2 regions of the Weizmannia agrestimuris genome follow, and region 1 is predicted to be linked to the other one. Evidence: riboswitches for the same ligand, from Rfam matches in the RefSeq annotation. Region 1 holds a riboswitch; the other holds the start of a gene.
What was found. Region 1 has a riboswitch for S-adenosylmethionine ahead of NFR98_RS02905 (methionine biosynthesis PLP-dependent protein). Riboswitches for the same ligand answer to the same signal wherever they lie in the genome.
Positions count from the first base shown of each region.

Region 2: another riboswitch for S-adenosylmethionine. It lies ahead of NFR98_RS14355 (sulfite exporter TauE/SafE family protein); the one in region 1 lies ahead of NFR98_RS02905 (methionine biosynthesis PLP-dependent protein).

Region 1 is NZ_CALPDC010000003.1:71,445-79,251, forward strand. It holds gene NFR98_RS02895 (glycoside hydrolase family 65 protein) at 1-2,006, shown strand, start outside; gene metC (cystathionine beta-lyase) at 2,246-3,421, opposite strand; gene NFR98_RS02905 (methionine biosynthesis PLP-dependent protein) at 3,418-4,533, opposite strand; SAM riboswitch class I at 4,611-4,730, opposite strand; gene NFR98_RS02910 (ABC-2 family transporter permease) at 4,839-5,978, opposite strand; gene NFR98_RS02915 (ABC transporter ATP-binding protein) at 5,969-6,865, opposite strand; gene NFR98_RS02920 (KpsF/GutQ family sugar-phosphate isomerase) at 7,082-7,807, opposite strand, start outside.
Region 2 is NZ_CALPDC010000057.1:1,479-9,285, forward strand. It holds gene NFR98_RS14340 (PTS sugar transporter subunit IIC) at 1-359, shown strand, start outside; gene nfsA (oxygen-insensitive NADPH nitroreductase) at 767-1,510, shown strand; gene NFR98_RS14350 (amino acid permease) at 1,833-3,167, shown strand; SAM riboswitch class I at 3,579-3,686, shown strand; gene NFR98_RS14355 (sulfite exporter TauE/SafE family protein) at 3,776-4,732, shown strand; gene NFR98_RS14360 (purine/pyrimidine permease) at 5,608-6,903, shown strand; partial or broken gene NFR98_RS14365 (ATP-dependent helicase) at 7,145-7,807, opposite strand, start outside.

The DNA.
Region 1 (7,807 bases):
CCCTTTTTGAAGGGGAAGTTCTCGGTTTTTCCCAAACTTTGCACATGAAACGCGGGTTTTCCGAACGCGTCATCCATTGGAAATCGCCTTCCGGAAAAGAAATCAAGCTCACTTTTTCACGGTTGGTTTCTTTTACATGGCGGGAACTGTTTGCGATTCAAGTGAAAATGGAGCCGGTAAACTTTTCCGGGCCGGTGCGGGTGATTTCCACTGTCAACGGTGATGTGCAAAATTATGTCGATAAAAACGACCCGCGGACCGGATCTGCCCATGCAAAAAGGCTGGCTGTGACAAAAGCAGTGGCGGAGAGCGGGACAGTTGTACTGCGTGCCCGCACACTTGCTTCCGGGCTTGAAACGGCTTGTGCCGCAACCCATGCCGTTTCCGCCTCTTGCGAATGTCATTATGAACAAGACGAACAAAAAGTGCGCGCAATCATCGATTTCAAGCCCGGCGAGCCGGTGTCCCTTACAAAATTTGCGATTTACACGGACACGCTCCGCCACGGGGACCATGCCGCAGAAAAGGCGGCGGACATCCTAAAAAGCATGCAAGGCAAAGATTTTTCAGCACTATTACGGGAGCAGGAGCAATATTTAGCCACTTACTGGCAAACAGCGGACATTGAAATTGACGGCGATCCGAAACTGCAGGAAGGGATCCGTTTCAATCTGTACCAGCTCCTGCAGTCTGTCGGAAAAGACACCGCCAGCAATATTGCGGCAAAAGGGCTGTCCGGGGAAGGTTATGAAGGGCATTACTTTTGGGACACGGAGATTTATATTTTCCCGGTGTTTCTGTTGACGCATCCGGAACTCGCGCGGCATTTGCTGCTGTACCGTTACCATATCCTTGACCACGCACGGGCAAGGGCAAAAGAGATGGGCCATCAAAAAGGCGCGCTATTTCCGTGGCGGACGATCTCCGGCACGGAATGCTCCCCGTATTTCCCTGCCGGCACAGCGCAGTATCATATCAGCGCGGACATCGCTTACAGTTATATGCAATACTGGTATGCCACGCAAGATCAGGACTTTATGAAGCAATACGGCGTCGAAATTCTCGTGGAAACGGCGCGGCTTTGGCTTGAGGTTGGCCATTACCGGGAAAAAGACGGCAAATTTGCGATTGAAGATGTGACCGGGCCGGATGAGTACACAGCCATCGTCAACAACAATTACTATACAAATGTGATGGCAAAATATAATTTGAAATCAGCTCACAAATTTTATCACTGGCTGAAAGAAACAGATGATGCCTATTTTGCGGCATTTGCTGCGCGGCTCGGTTTAACGGACAAAGAAGCGGCAAGCTGGATGAAAGCGGCGGATGCGATGTATCTCCCTTATGATGAAAAACACGGCATCCACAAACAGGATGACAGCTTTCTCGATAAAGCGGTCTGGGATTTTGAACATACGCCGAAAGACCATTACCCGCTCCTTTTGCATTACCATCCGCTCACGATTTACCGGTATCAGGTGTGCAAACAGGCGGACACGGTGCTCGCGCATTTTTTGCTGGAAGAAGAGGCCGATCCGGAAACGATCCGAAACTCGTATCATTATTATGAAAAAGTCACAACACACGATTCATCGCTGTCCACCTGCATCTTCAGCATAATGGCGTCAAGGCTCGGCGAAGCGGAAAAAGCATATCATTATTTTATCGAAACGGCCCGCCTTGATCTTGATAACACGCACGGCAACACAAAAGACGGCCTGCATATGGCCAATATGGGCGGGACATGGCTGTCAATCGTGTACGGATTCGGCGGCGTCCGGATTAAAGAAAACGGGCTTTTCCTGGACCCTGCCATTCCGGAACAATGGGACCGCTATTTATTCCGCCTTACCTACCAAAACCGCAAGCTTCAGGTGGAAGTGGCGCGCCATGCGTTCAAAGTGGCATTGCTGGAAGGAGATGCGCTGGACATCCATATAGGCGGCCGGACAGAAACGCTGCAACCAGGAAGGACGATTACCCGGCCGATTTCCGGCTTGTAAATGCAAGCGTTCGTTCCTTTACACAAAAAATAGAAAAAAGCGGCGGGACACTTTTTACAGTGGTTTCCCGCCGTTTTTATGTTTTCTTTCGGGCTTTTTCAGCGGCTTCTGTGGTGCAGTTTTTTGTCATACGTACGGACGGGACGTGCCTCCATTCCCGTTTCAAAATGAGCCCGGGCGTCTATTTTGAAACGGGGAATCCCGCCGATCAGGGCGGATTCCCTGCAGCCGTTTGTCCATTATTTCACGGTTGTGCCCGCTTTCGTGTACGAAAAAGCCTGCTCGAAATCGGCAATCAGATCATCCGGATTTTCGAGGCCAACCGATAAGCGCAACAAGCTGTCGGAGATGCCGCGTTTTCTTCGGTCCTCAGGCGGCATTGCGGCGTGGGACATTTTTGCCGGATAGGACAGAATCGATTCTACAGCGCCGAGGCTGACGGCAAAGACCGGGATTTTTACATGGCTGACGAATACCCGGAGCGCTTCCTCATCTTCCAGTTCAAACGACAATACCGCGCCCGGCCCTTGTGCCTCCAGCTTTTGCAACGCATGCTGCGGATGGTGCCCGAGCCCCGGATAATACACGTTTCGTACAAGCGGATGCGCATCAAGAAAATGTGCAATTTTCACCGCTGACTGCTGTGATTGGAGCAGCCGCACATGCAACGTTTTCAACCCGCGCAAAACGAGCCATGCATCCTGGACGCCGAGCACCGCCCCGAATGAATTTTGCAAAAAGCCGAGGCGCGCTGCCAATGCTTCATCTTTTACAACTGCAAGCCCGGCGACGACATCGCTGTGCCCCGCTAAAAATTTCGTCGCGCTGTGCAGCACGATATCCGCCCCGAGTTCAAGCGGACGCTGCAGGGCAGGCGTTAAAAAGGTGTTGTCGACAAAGGTGAGCGCCCCGGTTGCCTTTGCCAGTTCACTCACCGCCCGGATATCCGTCACTTTTAAAAGCGGGTTTGAAGGGGTTTCTACATAAAAAGCTTTCGTGTTCGGGCGGACGGCCTGCCGCACTTCTTCAAGGTTGGTCATATCTACAAATGTATGTTCAATACCAAGCCGGGTCAGGACTTCTGTCACCATCCGGAACGTGCCGCCATACACATCTTCGGTGATGACAACATGGTCGCCCGCCGACAAAAGCAGAAACGCGGTTGAAATCGCCGCCATCCCGGAAGCAAACGCGAAACCTTTGACACCGCCTTCGAGTTCGGCGATGACATCCTCGAGCGCTTCCCTCGTTGGATTGAGCGAGCGGCTGTAATCGTATTTACCGAACTGGTCAATGTCCGCCTGGTGGTATGTCGAAGCATGCTGGATCGGTACACTCACAGCACCGGTCGCCGGGTCTATTTTATGGCTGTTATGTAAAAGCCTCGTTTGAAAAGAATAATCTTCATTTGTCATCGTGTTTGCACCCCTTCGTGAATGTTGGCAAAAGCTTTTTCAATATCTGCAAGCAAATCGCGTTCATTTTCAATTCCGACTGAAAAGCGCAAAAGGCAATTGTCTACGCCTGAAGCAATCCGTTTTTCTTCCGGAATGTCGGCATGCGTCTGTGTAGCCGGGTAAGTGATAAAACTTTCCGTCCCACCGAGGCTTTCGGCAAATGTAATCAAAGACAGGCCGCGTAAAAACGGGTCGACCCATGATTCTTCTTTTACACGGAAAGAAAGCATCCCGCCGCGGCCCGGATACAGCACATCTTTTACATCCGGATGCGCGCTTAAAAATGCCGCCACAGCTTTTGCATTTTTTTCGTGTTTTTCCATCCTAAGCGCCAGCGTTTTCATGCCGCGCATCAGAAGCCACGAATCAAACGGACTGAGGGTGGCGCCGGCACCGTTATGGTACAGAAAAAGCTGCTCGCAAAGTTCAGCACCCTTTGCCACGATCAGACCGGCCAGCACGTCGTTATGCCCGCCAAGATATTTCGTCGCGCTATGGACTACAATATCAGCGCCTTCTTTAATCGGCTGCTGCAAAAGCGGGGTGTAAAAAGTATTGTCTACAATCAGCAGGATTCCGTGCCTTTTCGCAATTTCAGCCACTGCGCCGATATCCGTCTGCTGCATGAGGGGGTTTGTCGGCGTTTCGAGGAAAATGGCTTTCGTTTTCGGGGTGATTTCTTGTTCAATATTTTCCGGGTTGCACGTATTCACGTACTTACAACAAAGCCCCCATTTTTTATATCCCTGCTCCAGCAGGCGGTAGGTGCCGCCATATAAATCATCACTCACAATCCACTCATCGCCGGCCTGGAACAAAGATAAAACAGTGAAAATCGCAGCCATGCCGGAACTGCACGCAAACCCGCGGTCCCCGCCCTCCAGATCCGCAATCGCTTCTTCAAGCAACTGGCGCGTCGGGTTGCCGGTACGGGAATAATCGAAACCGGTTGACTGCCCAATGCCTTCGTGGCGGTAAGCGGTAGAAAAATAAACAGGCGGGTTCACCGCACCTGTCACGCGGTCACTGCGGTTTCCGATTTGTGCAAGTTTTGTTTCTGTATGATACATGATGGACACTCCCTCACTTAAAATCAAAAAGCCTTCTCCAATAAGAAGAAGGCCATTCCTTTCGTGCATGAACCATCTTCTTATCTTTCAAGTTATGATCCCATAACTTGCAGGACTTAGCACCTTTTCAACGCGTAAAAGCATTGAAGGTTGCTGAGGCTTCATCGGGCCATTCCCTCAACCTCTCTTGATAAGAAAACACCAATATGAAATTTGCCATCAACGCCGCAAAAGAAATTACACAACGAACCTAAAAATTGCTTACGTTCAATTTATCCCTTTTTTTCGGATTCGTCAAGCTTTTTTTAAATTTTGTTTTTCTTATGGATAATCCATATGGTGAGAAAATAAAACAGCAAAGATGAAAGGAGAAGCGTAATGACTCCGTCTGTAGTATTGATATACTCATTCCTGAATTTTGCTGCACTTTCTCCATTCACTATATTCGGCACATCCACAAATGTAAAAGGGATGATATGCATAACAGCATACAACTTTGTCTTAAATCCGCTCATCATTTCCTCAAAACAAAAACAAGCCACCAAAACGAGCATCAGAAGCAATTGATTTCGAATAAAGGTATTTAAAAACTGCGTGAAAACAGAAATAAATAATAGAAGACATAGGATTAGTAAAAGCGATCTGCCCAAAAACCGGGCAATTGAAATCCACAATACTTCTGTCCCGTTTAAATTGATCGCCACAGGGTACTTCCAACTCCCCAAATGGCTTATGATGCTACCAATAATGAGCGCAACAACCAGGATAACAATCGTGATGGCAAGGCTGTAAACAAATGAAGTGAAGATTCTCGCATCCAATATTTTCTTGAGCTTCACTGGCAAAACATTTACAAAATGATTAATACCGCCTTGTTTGTCTCTTGTTGAAATATCACCAATTAAAACTGCAATGAGAAGAGGCATTAAGAACGGGAATACGTAAAAAAGAATACGATATGTAAAGTTAATACCCGGGGTTTCGAACGACTCTATTACCGGATGAATATTTTGTTTAAGCAGAATGGTATTGAGCTGTATTGCTTTTTCTGTCTGCGGAACAATTTTTTTATTACCAAAAACAATTGTTCCGGCATTAATCCCAGCAATTAATTTTTTATCTAAAGCGATCTGCAATTTCAGTTCTTGCTTCCAATCCCCTGCTTCATGAGCTTGTATTTGTTCTGTACGAAGGCGTAACTCCTCCTGCAAACCCGCAAGTGCTTTCTTCTTTGCTTCACTCTTATTTGGATTTGATTCCATGTGTGAAATGGCATTTTCCAGTGAGGATTTGTTATCCTGATATTCATTGAGCGGGTCCATTCTCTTTGCTCCCACGAAAGTAATTGCAAACAAAATGAAAACAATCAAAATAGCAGCAATAAAAACAGTCAAATTTTTTTTATTTCTAATGAATCGCAATGTCTCTAATTTGATTAGCCCCATTTATCTTCACCTTCGTATATTTCCTCATAAATTAGTTGGCTGCCTTTTTGCCCTATGAAAAATGATTTAAATTTCATGTCTTGTTCGAATGCCTGATTTACCACAAAGGAGCTTTTACTCGAATCTATCTCCGCCCATACTTCATTGGCTGTGGCATTTTTAATTTCTTCATCTTTAAATAGGGAAAGAACTTTATCCGCATCATTCCCATTCTCTAACTTAATGATGATGTATTTATTAAAGTCCGGATTATTTTTTCTGCTTTCGTAAACCATTCTTCCTTGCTTTAAAAAGATGACACGATCACATAATTCATCAACATTGTTCAGAATATGGGAAGAAAAAAATACAATTTTATTTTCATCTCTAAGTTGCTTAATGGATTTGCTTATCAGTTTAATATTGGATGGGTCCAGCCCATTCATCGGCTCGTCCATCAATAGCAAATCACAAGAACTGATCAAGCACATCCCAAATAGCAGCCTTTGCTGCATGCCAAGCGAATATTTTGAAACCCTTTTGTCGATATAGGAACCCATGCTTAATTTTTCAATAACAGCGCCACATTCTTGTTTGCTCTCCCATAATCTTTGTACAAGTTTTAAATGCTCTCTCCCTGTTAAATTTGGATACAATACTGTATGGTCTTGCAAAAAAAATATTTTTTTAAGGATTTTTTCCCGATGCATTTTATAATTCATGCCGTAAATACTAATTTCGCCTTTTGAAGCAGGAATCAGGTTGGATATCGCATTTAAAAGCGTCGTCTTGCCGGATCCATTTGGAGCAACCAGGCCAATAATCTCCCCTGGTTCAGCAGAAAAACTTATATCTTCCAAAATTTTTGACTTCTCTATCTCTACTGACACATTGTTTACCCTTAACAAAACAATCCCTCCCCCGTTAATTCACAAGATCTTATCACCTATTTTAATAGGCCGCAGCGCCATTGTCACCGAAATTTTTGCGTGGTGTCACCGAAAAAACAAACTGCTGCTGCACATATTGGCGGCAACCACCAAAAAAAGCGGGATTCTTTATGAATCCGCTCTATCCAGTCAAAAAATTTTTTCTTGTTATTTTGCTTATTCTTGTTATTTTGCTTATATAGTCTGGACCAAATCCTGAATATGGAGCATGGCAACCGGTTTCTGGCCGGTAACAACCGGAAGCACCTTGAAAGCGTGGTCTTCCATTATCCGCAATGCTTCCGCTGCCAGCTGATGCTCACTGACGCAAACCGGATATTTTGTATACAAATCTGCTACTTTTTTATCCAGTACTTCATGGCCGTTTAAAAGCTCACGCCGGATATCGCCGTCCGTTAAAATGCCGGCCAGCCGTCCCCGATCGTCAATAACTGAAACAGCCCCCGCCCCCGCTTCCGTCATCATAAATAATGCTTCCTTTATGCCGGTGTCCATTCCGGCAACCGGGTTCATCCTTTTCCGTTTAGCCACATGGCCAACCGTGAGAAGCAAACGCCGGCCAAGCGAGCCACCGGGATGGAAAAGCGCAAAGTTTTCAGGTTTAAAATCCCTTGCCTTCAAAAGGGCAACCGCAATCGCATCCCCGAGTGCAAGCGTGACGGTAGTTGTAGAAGTCGGGGCAAGGCCGAGCGGGCACGCTTCCTCAACTTCCCCGATATCCATCACCAGATTCGAACGCCGCGCCAGTGTCGACTTGCGTGAACCAGAAATGGCAATCATTTTTGCGCCGATCCTTTTGATGGAAGGGATCATATTTAATATTTCCGACGTTTCCCCGCTGTTGGAAATGGCAATGAGGATGTCTTCTTTTGTTATTTTTCCAAGATCGCCGTGCAGTGC
Region 2 (7,807 bases), on a different contig from region 1:
ACTCGCTCGGTACCGCCCTTGCCCATGTACTTGGCTCGCCGAAAATTCAGATGCGAAACTTCTTTATGAAACCGAAAATTGCTTTCCCGATGCTCATCACTGCTGCCGTTCTCGGTGCGCTTGCCGGCGTCTTTCATATTCAGGGCACGCCTTACAGTGCAGGATTCGGGTTGTCGGGCTTAGTCGGCCCGCTCAATTTCATGCATCTTGCTGAAGGCGGCTGGACTGCGAAAAATATTGCCATTATGCTGAGCACTTTCTTTGTGCTGCCGTTTATCTTAAATGTCGGATTCATTTATGTTTTTTCAAAAAAATTAAAGATGATCAAATCAGAAGACTATCAGCTTAATTTCGAATAGCAAAAAACACTGCAGCCCTCCGGATCAGGGTTGCAGTGTTTTTCTTTTCATCGGACGGAAATTCCGGAACTTCGGAAGGATCGGCCGGCGCGATATAGCAGCATGAGAGAGTTACGTTTGTGCAAAATGAAATCGAACGCCTTCACTAGCTTCTGCTCCCGGCATCATAAAGGCGGATATATAAATAATGGAGAAGGGTAAAATGTTCTTCCGCCCCTCGCATGAACATACTCGAAGTTCAATTTGGGTATACCGAAGCGAAAATAGGTTAATTTAGCCTTAATCAAAATATTTTTTGGCAGATCATCGTGGCCATGCTGGACAACAAGCACCTTTCATGCCGGCCGTTTTTTTCTGTGCTATATTTGAACATACAGTGGACTCACCAAAGACAGGAGTGTAAAGGAATGAATACCATCATTGAAACGATTCTCAATCACCGGTCGATCCGCCATTATGAAGACCGGCCGCTATCCGATGAACAAATCCGCCTGATTGTGGAATCCGCGCAGGCAGCCGCCACTTCTCATTTCGTCCAGGCCTATACGATTCTTGGCATTCAGGATCCCGGGCGGAAGCAAAGATTAGCAGAACTGACCGGGAACCGACATGTCGGAACATGCGGCCATCTGCTCATTTTCTGTGCCGATCTCCATAAACATGAACTTGCGGCACAAATGGAAGGCGTAGAGGCGCAAGATACACTTGAGACAACGGAAAAATTTATGGTCGCGCTCATCGACACGGCACTGGCTGCGCAAAATGCCGCGCTCGCTGCGGAATCGATGGGGCTTGGCATTTGTTATGTCGGTGGCTTGCGCAACAGGCTGCCAGAAGTGGCCGAACTTTTGAAAATCCCGCAATATGTCCTTCCGCTATTTGCAATGACAATCGGCTATCCGGCCGATCCGTCTGCGAAAAAACCACGCATGGCGGCTGAGCATGTTTATTTCGAAGATGAATATCCGGCTGATGAACGTCTTTTGCGCGATCTGAAGGAATACAATGAAACGGTTTCGCAATATTATACAAAACGCACAAACGGAAAAAGGAACGATACCTGGACAGGCCAAATGGCACAATTTTTCAAAGAACCATCGCGCGTTTTTATGAAGGAATTTGTAGAACGCCAAGGGTTTGATAAAAAGTAAGCAGAAAAGAGGGCACGTCTGCGCATTTTCCTCTGCTTCCGGCCCATCCCGGAGCAAAAATTAAACAGAACGACATGCTAAATATGGATATTCAGCGCTTCGGCAACCATCCCGGGACACATATTAAACAGAACGGCGAGTTGCTACGATGAGTGGTGCCCCGTCGTTTTTTTACATTTTGCTTTGGTGAAATGCGGGTACATCTGTCATCCGGCGATTCCATTTTTTTGTATATCAATATTCCTTTTTTTCTGCTAAAATAGAATAAATGCTTTAGCACTGAAAAGCGTTTATCTAAAACAGAAAAGTGAGATTGATAGAAATGGAGAAAAACCAACATCATTTGCAAAAAGGCTTATCACCAAGGCATGTCCAGTTCATCGCATTGGCCGGGATGATCGGAACCGGCATTTTTAAAGGCAGCTCCGATACCGTCAGCCTTGCCGGCCCGAGTGTTGCCGTTTCTTACCTGATCGGCGGCGCACTTTTATTCATTGTCATGTCAGCACTTGGGGAAATGGCACTCGTCCACCCCGGCCTCAACGTCCAAAATCTGATCCACAAAGCGTTCGGCAGCCGGGTTTCTTTCATTATTGGCTGGCTGTACTGGATCAACTGGGTCATTGTTACAGTTGTGGAACTGCTTGCAGCCGGGAGCTTCCTGCAATTCTGGGTTCCCCAAGCGCCACTATGGCTACTCAGTTTGCTCTGTGCTGCTTTCGTGGTCGGCATCAATTTAATTGAAGTGAAGTACTACGGCGAATTTGAATTTTGGATTGCCGGCATTAAAATCATCACGTTGATCGTTTTTATCCTGCTTGGTGCTCTGATTTTATTCGGTTTATTCCCCGGGACATCTTCCACGGTGTCTAACTATACCGCGCACGGCGGTTTTTTCCCGAACGGGCTTCACGGTACGTTCAGCGCTTTTCTGATCGTTATGTTTTCATACGGCGGCGCGGAACTGATCGGTGTTACCGTTTCGGAAACAAAAGACAGCGAGAAAGTGTTGCCGCGTGTCATTAAACAGACCGTTGTCCGCGTCATGCTTTTTTATATTTTGCCAATCCTGGTCATTTGCGGCATTATCCCATGGAACCAGGTTTCTTCCGTGGAAAGCCCGTTTGTACAGGTATTCAGCCGCACAGGGATCCCCGCTGCCGCCCATGTGATGAATTTTGTGCTCTTGACGGCCGTTCTTTCTGCCGCCAATTCCGGCATTTATGCCACTTCGCGCACACTGTTTAACATGGCGCAGTCCGGAGAAGCGCCACGCGCCTTTTTAAAAATTTCCCGGAAAGGCGTCCCGCTGATCAGTATTTTGCTGACCTCGCTGTTTATTTTAGCCGGCGTGATTCTGGCCTATCTTACGCCGGATGAGGTCATCAGCTATTTGATGACCATTCCGGGATTTACCGTCGTCCTTGTTTGGATCGCCATCTGTGCAGCCGAACTGCGACTCCGGAAGTCGTATGCAAAATTGCCTTCCTTCCGTGTAAAAGGGTATCCTTTCATGGTCTGGATTGCGCTGCTTGCACTGGCAGGCATTTTCCTGTCCTTTTTGCTGGGCGGAGGCAACCCGATTGGAACAAGCGTCTGCCTCGCTATTTTAATCGTGCTCGTCGTCTTGTCACTGAGAATTAAAGCAAAGGAATAGGCTCCAGCCGGCTGTGTTGATAAAACCGGTTCCCTTAGGCAGGGAAAGGACAGAAATCAACTGTGCGATAAGCGGGCACAAACAAGCGGGGTTGATTAAACCGTTTTCTGGGCGGGAAGGGGGCAGGCACGGGTGTGCAGCTCGTACAAACTGCCAGAATGGGACGGCCTGCTAACCCGTTTGGACTCTTTTTCGTTTTGTGAAGCAAATGAAAGCGGCCATGATGCCCCGCCTGATCCTGATGACCTGCTTTTTAAAACCAATCCAGCGTAAAGAAAAAAACTCCCGACAGAGCGTGATCTGATGGGAAGTTTTTTTCTTTATCCCCCCATTCGTATAAATCCGATAAAAAAACTTGAAATAATTATATTGACTTCCATTTATTTTCTGATAAAATTTTAAACAACAAATAACTTATCAAGAGCGACGGAGGGATCTGGCCCTATGAAGTCCGGCAACCTGCAGCGAGCAGCAAGGTGCCAATTCCAGCAAAATGGGTACCATTTTGGAAGATAAGCGCTTATCCTTTACTCGCTGTCTTTCCGTAAAAATGGCGGAAAGATTTTTTATTTCTGCAAGGCCGGCCGTTTGAACCAGGATAGGCCCTGATGCGTATAATTCCTCTACATCAGGATGAATCAAATTTATGGATGAAGAAAGCGGGGAACATGAACATGCAAAAATTAATTGTCTTAGCACTTGTCGGCCTTGCCGCGCAATTGGTGGATGGATCTCTTGGAATGGGTTACGGGGTGACTTCAACCTCACTTTTGCTAGCTTTCGGGATTGCGCCGGCTGTCGCGTCAGCTTCTGTGCATTTGGCGGAAGTTTTTACAACGGCGGCTTCCGGAGTTTCACATATGAAATTTGGGAATGTCGATAAAGGGATCATTTGGAAACTGGTTGTACCTGGAGCTGTCGGCGCCTTTCTCGGGGCAACCGTGCTTAGCCATCTTCCTGCAAGCACATTAAAACCGTACATTTCTATTTTTCTGATCGCCCTTGGCCTCTATATTCTTACCCGGTTTCTGTTCAATACGCGCGGGGCGTCGAAAGTCAAAAAGCAAACCAGGTCAAACATATTTTTTATCCCACTTGGCTTTGTCGCAGGATTTTTTGATGCAACGGGGGGCGGCGGCTGGGGCCCTATCGCCACACCGGCTTTGCTGTCCAGAAATGACATCGAACCGCGGAAAGTGATCGGCTCGGTGGATACTAGTGAATTTGCTGTATCCTTGGCATCAAGCATCGGTTTCCTCTTATCCCTCGGCGCTATGCAAATTAACTGGATTTGGACGATCGCCCTCATGCTTGGCGGCCTGATCGCCGCGCCGATTGCAGCCTATCTGGTTAAAATCCTGCCGGCTCATTTGCTGGCTGTCATTGTCAGCGGCATGATTGTGTTCAGCAACGTGCAAACTTTATTAAAAATGGCGGGCGCCGGTAGCGGCTGGTACGGCGTTACCTATACAGCCATTGCGGCAATATGGGCCATCCTCATTTTCTATACAATCAGAAGACACAAACGGGCAGTTGCCAGCGCCAGCGTAAGCGTCACAGAATAAGGAATGTTTTCGGGCAAGGGATCCATTGCCCGGATTGTTTTTACCCAAACAAATTTTGGCAAAGAATGAACATAGACGCTTCTATTTGAAGGAACAGTGCCTTTTTTGCTCGCTTCCTTAATGTAGAGGCGCTCTATGTTAAGAAACAACGTCTTTTTACCGCGCTTCCTTTACGTAGACGACCTCTATGTTAAGAAACAACATCTTTTTACCGAACTTTCTTAACGTAGACGGCCTCTATGTTAAGGAACAATGTCTTTTTACCTCGCTTCCTTAATGTAGACGCACTCTATGTTAAGAAACAACGTCTTTTTTGCTTGCTTCCTTTACGTAGACGGGCTCTATGTTAAGAAACAGCACCTTTTTCGCTCGCTTCCTTTACGTAGACGGGCTCTATGTTAAGGAACAACGCCTTTTGACCTCGCTTCCTCAACATAGACGGCCTCTATGTTAAGGAACAACACCTTTTTTGCTCGATTCCTTAACATAACCGGCCATGTCGCTACCACACAGCACCAGCAAAAATTATCCATCATAACTTTTTTCGAGATAGCACGCCTAAGTGAAGGCAGCCGCAAACTCTTTTAGTGACAAGTTCATACAAAAAGCGTTCTGCATGAAGATCGATCAGAAATTTTTTGCGGATCCAAACATAGCTTAGCCCCTGCCACATATATATCATTTAAATAGAGGCAAAAAACATGGCTTAACCCGCGCCCCGTCCGGTTTGCAACCCCTGTTTATGCCGCTGTCCGCCATGCCCGCTATCCCTCCCCCGTCGGCGAAGTGTTTTATGTTTAAAATGTAAAACCTGTTTTGCTATAATTATATTTACTGGTATTTTCCATTTTTTGAACGGAAAGAACGGTGTGTCTATGAAAACATTGATTTCGTCGCTGCAGTGGATGGCATTTATGATCGCCGGGTCGATCGCGGCCCCGATTGCGATTGCGGATGCTTTCCATTTCAGTGCGGGTGAGACTGCCCTGTTTGTGCAGCGGACGCTTTTTGTGCTCGGGATCGGCGGACTTTTGCAAGGCATTTTCGGCCACAGAATGCCGATCAATGAAGGGCCGGCCGGGCTGTGGTGGAGCGTGTTTGCCATTTATGCAGGGCTTGTCGGCAGCTTGTACAGTTCAAGCACTGAATCTCTGCAATATTTGGCAGGCGCACTGATTGTAACCGGCATCTTTTTCTTTCTACTCGCTTTTACCGGCTTTGTGGACCAATTAAATAAACTGTTTACGCCGGTAGTAACATTTATCTATTTGCTGCTTTTGGTGCTGCAGTTGAGCGGCTCTTTTATGAAAGGGATGCTCGGCATTACGGGTGCCCATCAGGAAGTCCGGCCGCTTGTTGCCGTTTTGAGCCTTGTCACCGTATTGCTTACATTCTATTTTGGCCATGTAAAGAAACCGTGGGTCAAGCAATATTCGATCATGCTCGGCTTGATTTGTGGCTGGATTTTGTTCGCGCTTTTCGGTGAAGCACCGGCTATTACATTTGGGGAAAGCTGGTTCTCTCTTCCCGCTGTGTTTGATTTTGGAAAACCGCGTTTTGATTCCGGTGCCGTCACAACCGGTGTATTCATCGGGCTTTTGTTAACTGCGAATATGATTACGTCTGTGCGCGTCATGGGAAATGTGACGGGAGTCCGCCAAGAGCGGGTGCGGAGCAGTCTGTTCATATCCGGCATCAACCAGCTGCTTGCCGGCATCTTTTCCGCTGTCGGTGCGGTTCCGATTGCAGCAGCGGCAGGCTATGTTGCACAAACCGGTATAAAAGTGCTGAAACCATTTTTGTATGGTGCTTGTTTCGTTTCCATCATTGCTCTGCTGCCACCGCTCGTGCATATCATGTCTGCGATTCCCGCGCCGGTTGGTTATGCCGTTACCTTTGTGGTCTTCACACAATTGGTTGGCCTTGCCTTAAATGATCTTGAAAAAAGCCCGGACAAAGAGATTGCCCACACAACAGCAGGCATCTCCTTCCTGGTCGGAATCGGGGCGATGTTTTTGCCGGCTCATGCGACCGAACATTTGCCAATGATGATCGCTACTTTTTTAAACAACGGCTTAATCCTTGGATCTGTGGTCGGCATTTTGACAGAACAGCTGCTGATTTGGAGGAAAAAAAGAAAACTGCAGGAAAACAGCATCCGCGAGCAGTAATATCGGAAATTCTGTCAAACAGCAAGGAGGCTCTGCTCCCATTTGCACGGGGCCTCGTGGCACCAACCGGATGGGGCCTTTGTTACAATCATCCAAATGGCCTGGGGCGTTCCCATTCAGTGAAAAGGGGCACAGGACGTGATCGCTGAATCCCTTCCCTCTGTCACGGCGGTCAGGGGTATAAAAAATGCCGGGAATCTCCCGGCATTTTTTATATTCGCTTCCGTTTTTCCTCACACGATTACGAATCGGCTTCCTCGAGCAGCCCCTTTTCGATGCAGGTGAGAGCAGACAGTTTCACCATCCGTTTTTCAAACCGGATGGCAAGGGTGTCGCCATCGATATCTACAATTTCACCATGGTCAAACACACGGTGCCGGATTTTTTTACCGGCCACAAAAGCGGATGCATCCTTAATGGCATTCGGGTTCTGCGGGATGGAGACCGTCTTTTTGCCGATCCGGACAACTTCTATGTCTGGTTTCGTTTTTTCCGCCTTTTCAACATTGTTGACAATTCCCTTCACTGCTGCCACAAACGGCGAGTCCATTGTCCGGCTTCCGTTGCGTTTTTCATAGCTGACCATTTCCAGCGACTTTTTCGCGCGCGTCATTGCCACATAAAAAAGACGGACCGATTCTTCCATCAGTAAATCATTTTCTTTTTCATCGTCCCCGGGAATGATCCCATCCACGAGATCAATCATATACACCTTTTCAAACTCCAAACCTTTTGAACTGTGGAACGTCGAAAGCGTCACAGCATGCCGGCCTTTGTTCCCTTTCGCCGTTTTTAAAATGTGCGCCAAATGCTTCAGCCTTGCAGCAAACTCTTCCATTGTCACAAGTGTATCCGCAATGTCTTCGAGCGTATTTAAAACGCCGATCAAATACTCTTTCCGGAA